Cytobacillus sp. IB215665: one gene and its partner. The protein of the gene in region 1 interacts with the protein of each later gene in a pairwise test. Links are inferred from orthologs where the notes say so. Each region holds a gene or a part of one and is shown on either strand. Other genes may lie near its edges. The genes, in order: SLH52_RS00555 and ndk.

Region 1 (3,384 bases):
TTAAGAAAGTTCAAAAAGTACAGAATAAATGATTATTATATACTAGGTTTTGTAGCTTCTTCAAATTTCACTAATTGACCCTCTGTACCAAACACAATTGTTAAGTCGCCTTCTTTTAATAGTTCATCCGGGTGAGGGTTACTAATTAGCCTATGTTTTCTTTTTATCGCTACAATCGTAACACCGTACACACTGCGAATGTTATTATCTCGTAAAGAGATATTGACAACTTTTGATCTAGGTTGGATCATAATTTCTTCGACCCCGTATTCGTCTTTACCTAATTGGAGAATCGTATCTATGTAGTCAACACTGATGGGTTTTACAACTGACATTGCCATCCTTCTCCCCCCTAGAGAGGAAGGATTAATAACTTTGCTTGCTCCAGCAATGCGAAGCTTTTCTTCAGATTCAACTTTTTCTGCTCTAGCCACAATTTGAATATTTGGGTTTAATCCTTTTGCAGTTAATGACACAAATACATTTGAAGCATCATCAGGTAGCGTTGCTACTAACCCTTTTGCTCGTTCTATCCCTGCATTATATAAAACCCGATCCTCAGTTGCGTCACCTACTATGTATAGGAAATTCTCTTCTATTTGTTCCAATCTTTCTTTATCACGTTCAATAACAACAACTTGAACACCTTCTTGAACAAATCTCTGCAGCACTTGTTCACCTACACGACCTATTCCGCAAATAATCATATGATTTGATAGATTTTCAATTTGTTGATGCATACGCCGCCTCCATACACTTTGTGATAACTTTCCTTCAATAATTGCAGCCGACATTGCTGCTAGTGTATACCCTACTAGTCCAACTCCAACAGGTATAATGAGCAAGCCAAATATACGCCCACCTATTGTTTGAGGTATGATATCACCGTAACCTACCGTCAATACGGTAATTGCTGTCATCCACAAAGCATCGAAAAAACTTATCCCTTCAAGAAAGGCAAACCCAAGTCCTCCAACTATAATAATTATCGTCATTCCTATTAAAGAAATAACGATATGTTTGGATACTTTCACCACGCCCCTCCTTTTTTCAAGATCCTCTTTTTCTCTTCTCCTGAAATTTCATGCACGACTTCCCTGATGATTGGAATACACGTAAGGATGGAATAATGTCTGTTTTAAAATTAAAAGCTTTGCAGCCTCTTGGGAATTTTGGATCCCACGTTGTGTAAAAATGTGTACAATTAAAACAATTTATTCTTTGGTCACTCATATTATTTCACCCTTTATGCTCCCCATTAATTATATTGTGTTTTTATTGTATCACTATCATCTACACGGTTCAGCAATTATACCTTTAATAGTATACCTAGGGTGTTTTCGTAAACTCATTTTATTTATTTTAAACTTTTTACAATTAGATACATTTTATCCAAGCCACAAAATTTTTATAGTAAAAAAAATTGCCGCTAACGCTAGATTGTGTGCGTGTTTTTCCCCTTAGTACGAAAAACAACAATCAATGCGTAAACAGCCTTTACCTAAGCATTTAGCGGGTCGATTTGCCAATCAATTTCTTCGCTACCAATTTGCCTTAAATAACTATTGGCTTTTGAAAAGGGATTACTGCCAAAAAAACCACGATTAGCAGAAAAAGGACTTGGATGAGGTGACTCAATTATATAGTGATAACTATTTGAAACTAGCTTTTGTTTTTCTTGAGCATGTCTACCCCAAAGGATAAAAATTACCGGCTTTTCACGTTCATTTAATACTTCAATTACTTTGTCTGTGAACAATTCCCACCCAAGTCCTCGATGAGAGCTAGGCTGTCCTTTCCTCACAGTTAATGTTGTATTTAACAACAATACCCCTTCTTGTGTCCACTTTAATAAATATCCATGGTTCGGTATAGTACACCCTATGTCGTTATGTAATTCTTTATATATATTTTTTAGCGAGGGTGGAACAGGAATACCAGGTTGAACCGAAAAGCTTAAGCCATGTGCCTGATTTGGACCATGATAAGGGTCTTGTCCAATAATGACAACTTTCACTTTATGATAAGGCGTATGATGTAAAGCATTAAATATACTATACATATCAGGGTAAATCGTTTCTGTACTATATTCGTGTTTCAATGTTTGACGTAGTTTTTTATAATACGACTTGTTAAATTCTCCTGCTAATAATTGTGACCAGTCATTATTAAGTATTATCATACAAAACCACCTATCAACTTTCATATCATTACTACTAATATATTATTCTTTATTGAAATGTTTCAATAGTTCATTCATCTCATTCACATCAGGTATCCAATAATACAATCGCGAATTAACTAAAGGATCCATCGCATATCCTTCATTTCCTGGTAATTGAAAATAGGAGATATCTTCGGTTGTAATACCTTTAAAAAGCATAGCCATACTAAAGATATCACTTTCAGATACGTTTGTATCAATTATTGCTTGTTTAACGTTTCGATAAATGGTGGGTACCTTTGGAATATTCTTTGGCTGGAGGGCTGTCTTGACTAATGATTTTAGTACGAGTGCTTGATGTTGCTGGCGCCCAAAATCTCCTTCAGACAATGATTTACGTTCTCTAACAAGTGACAAAGCTAGATCCCCATCAAGATAAAGAACATTATTATTATCAAGCGTAATATTTTTATCTGTCAATGTTATAGGTTCCTTTAGCTCTATTTCAATACCACCCACGGCATCCACAACATCTATAAAGCCTTCAAAATTTGTCTTCACATAATAATTAATTGTGCACTTACATAAGTTACTTACCGTTTGTATTGTAGCTTCCGTCCCAGATCCATTACCGCCTTTAAGCTCTCCAAGTAAATGAGCGTGATTAATCTTAGTGGCACCTACACCCTCTACTTGAACTAATGTATCGCGCGGAATAGATAAAACCGTTATCTTCTCTTGTTCGGGATGGATATTTGCAAGCATAATTACATCTGTACGTGATGCTTCTTGTTCACGTGCGTCAAGGCCTAGAAGTAACAAATTAAAGCTATCAACTTGTTTGTATTTCTTATCTAGATTCTTTTTTTGTAAGTGAATAGCCTTCCTACCTTTTGTGATATCAGCATTTTCTTCTCGTTTCTCTCCTTCTTCCTCACTTTGAAGACTGTCTTGCACTTTTAATTCGCCTATCTTTTCAGGTGTTGCTATTTGCGGTATGTTATTTTCAGCAAAATGATTTACCGGCTTAAGTTTAATATAATAGTATCCACCTATACAACCGAATAGTACAATAACAAACAGCGTTATTCTTATCCCCTTTTTCATTGTTATTCAGTCCCTTTACTTGTCCTATTTACTTATATATATTCCCCCTCACTTATTCAAATTACAGCTTATTTTACAAGTTCTTAAATAAAGGGTCTGTTGGTAAAATTTGT
Region 2 (2,950 bases), on another replicon or contig:
CTCCTGCTGTTAAATACCTCATCTTTCTATCTCCCTTCAATCCTTTAAAGCTTTTATGTGTAACAATATATCATATACAGTAGTTAAAAGGTAGCTTTTTTATCTGTTATGCTCTTTTCGAAACCTTTGTTGCCATTTTTACAACATATAATAAGGAAGATGAGGTCATTTCCGAACCCCACCTGCGAAAAGATGCCATGATCTAGTTGTAACGGTTTATAGCTTGTTCGGACAGCAATTAATGCGAAAACAGCCATCTTTTAAAAAAGAATTCATCAAATTGACGAACCCTTTGCTAGTTATTCTATATTATAATGCTTATCTGTTTTCAGACTCAAACCTTACGGTAAAAAAAGGTATCTTCAGAGTCAAATCCGTATTTATGCGGAGTAAAAATTTGTTCAGTACTGCCTACAAAGAAAATACCACCAGTTTGAAGTGCATTAGAAAATTTTTGATACAAGTGATCTTTTGCTTCCTCAGTAAAATAAATAAGCACATTTCGGCAAACAATTAAATCAAAATTGTTTTCAAACTGATCAGATAGTAAATTATGCTTTTTAAAATTTACTGCACTTTTTATTTCATCTGATAACTTATAATATGCTCTATCTTTACTAAAGTATTTCCTTTTTATTTCTTCTGGTACCTCCATCAAAGATCGCTCAGGATACACACCAACCTTAGCTCTTCGAATAACATTTTCATCTAAATCCGTTGCTAATATGGAAAATCTAGAAAGGGGTAAATATTTTGATAGAATCATAGCTATTGTATAAGGTTCTTCTCCTGTAGAACAAGCAGCACTCCATATTTTTAATCGTGAGCGACCATTCAGTATTTTAGGCAACACTTTTTCTTCAAATATACTCCACCTGTTAGCATTTCGATAAAATTCTGAAACATTAATTGTGATTCTATCTAAAAATTCGTCATATAATTTTTCATCGCTTGCAAAGGCGCGAAAGAAATCCAGAAAATTTGTAAACCCTCTTTTTTCATACAGAGATGTTAACCTTCTTTTCATTTGTGCTTCTTTGTATAAAGATAAATCAATTCCAGTTTTCCTTTTAATATTTTCTATAAATTGTATGTAATCTCGTGACATACTTATTACTCCTCTAACATGAACTCAATGGATAGTACTATTATTTTCGATGTAATCATAGTAAAGAAATTTCGAGGGGAATCAGCGGCTAGTCATTAAAAAGTGTATATTGCAAATCGATTAACGATAAATGATATAAAAACCAGCCCTATCTGAGCTGGCAATTAATTAGTATATCCATTCATTTATTAACTTACTATAATCTACTAACTCATCTTCTGCAAAAAACAAATTAACTTCACGTTCGGCACTCTCAGGTGCATCAGAACCATGAATGATATTCTTGCCTACTGTCAAACCGAAATCTCCACGAATTGTTCCTGAAGCAGCATCTTTAGGGTTAGTTGATCCCATCATTTGCCTAGCAGTTGCAATGACATTATCCCCTTGCCACACCATTGCGAACACAGGACCTGAAGTGATAAAATCTACTAATTCTCCAAAAAAAGGACGCTCCTTATGTTCAGCGTAATGCTGTTCTGCGAGCTCGGTTGGTATTGCCATTAATTTTGCACCTACAAGTTGAAAGCCCTTTCTTTCAAATCGTGAAATAATTTCCCCAATTACATTGCGTTGTACTCCGTCTGGTTTTACCATTAAAAATGTTCTTTCCATGACTTTCTTCCACCCCTACAATATTGTCAAATAGGTTGTCAAATATAGTTCAACCAATCAAAATATTACCACTGTTTCAATAGTTTAGCAACAGTTCTGGACCTAGATTTTTCGTTTTCCTATGTACTTGGCTATATTGTAAAGGGCTGTTTTTGCTTTACCAGACGGTAAACTTTCAAGAACAACAAGAGCTTTTTGTAAGTATTTATCACTTATTTCAATCGATCGTTCAATTGCTCCCGATTGCTTAATAAGCGATATAATATGATTCATTTCTTCTTTAGTCGTTTTTGGATTTATATTTATTATTTCGTTGTAAATATCTTGGTTTTCCATCGCAAACAATGCTGGTAGTGTCACATTTCCTTGCTGTAAATCACTACCTGAGGGCTTACCAAGCTGAGCTTCTGTTTCAGTGAAGTCTAATACATCATCTGTAATTTGATATGACATTCCAACATAATAACCAAACCAAAATAATGATTCACATATGTCATCATCCGCATTTGCAGCAACTGCTCCTAACTGGCAGCTAACGGCAATTAACAACGCTGTTTTTCTTTTAATACGTCTCAAATATGTGCGAAGGTCCTGATGAAAATTGTATTTGTCCTTAATTTGTTCAATCTCCCCAACACATACCTCAACTATCGCTTTCGATAAAATCTGTTGAGCATATATATTTTCAACATTAGACATCAGTTCTAATGACCTAGCAAAAATATAATCTCCTGTGTACATAGCAATGCGGTTATCCCATTTTGCTTTGATCGTTTGTTTTCCTCTTCGTAATGTAGAATCGTCAATTACATCATCATGAACGAGCGATGCCATATGAATTAACTCTAATGACATTGCTACGTATTTAATTTGATCTATTTGGTAATCGCCAAATTTACCCCCAAGTAAGACAAAAACTGGGCGAATCCGCTTACCCCCAGCCTGTAATAAGTGCAATGATGCCTGACTCAACAGAGGATGTTCAGACTTAATCGACTTTTCTAATTCTTTTTCAACAATATTTATATCGGTATTTAAAAATGAATACATCATTTTTAATTTCATGCTCTTCACCTTATTCATAGAAAAAATCTAAAATGTATGTCATATGATATATCTTTTGGCTAACTTTTTCACTTGTACCCTAAGTGCATCGCAGCAACGCCACCAGTAAATGCTTTATATTCAACTTTTATAAATCCTGTTTTTTCAAACATTTTCGCTAAT

Evidence for each region.
Region 2: the proteins of SLH52_RS00555 (region 1) and ndk interact in binary tests that used the Escherichia coli proteins (3 or more experiments, as listed by UniProt). The link is inferred for Cytobacillus sp. IB215665 from one-to-one orthologs.

Annotation. Positions count from the first base shown.
Region 1 is NZ_JAXBME010000001.1:129,031-132,414, reverse strand. Bases 343-3,176 are described here. They hold SLH52_RS00555 (uracil-DNA glycosylase), read right to left. Parts: upstream 2,183-3,176; coding sequence 1,502-2,182; downstream 343-1,501. Other genes in these bases: SLH52_RS00550 (LCP family protein), read right to left, coding at 2,225-3,176; SLH52_RS00560 (potassium channel family protein), read right to left, coding at 343-995. Also shown: more of SLH52_RS00560, read right to left, coding at 36-342; more of SLH52_RS00550, read right to left, coding at 3,177-3,271. UniProt on the Escherichia coli protein: Excises uracil residues from the DNA which can arise as a result of misincorporation of dUMP residues by DNA polymerase or due to deamination of cytosine.
Region 2 is NZ_JAXBME010000004.1:86,969-89,918, reverse strand. It holds ndk (nucleoside-diphosphate kinase), read right to left. Parts: upstream 1,724-2,950; coding sequence 1,277-1,723; downstream 1-1,276. Other genes in the region: SLH52_RS06690 (demethylmenaquinone methyltransferase), read right to left, coding at 2,857-2,950; hepT (heptaprenyl diphosphate synthase component II), read right to left, coding at 1,826-2,788; SLH52_RS06705 (protein-glutamate O-methyltransferase CheR), read right to left, coding at 335-1,108; aroC (chorismate synthase), read right to left, coding at 1-22. UniProt on the Escherichia coli protein: Major role in the synthesis of nucleoside triphosphates other than ATP. The ATP gamma phosphate is transferred to the NDP beta phosphate via a ping-pong mechanism, using a phosphorylated active-site intermediate.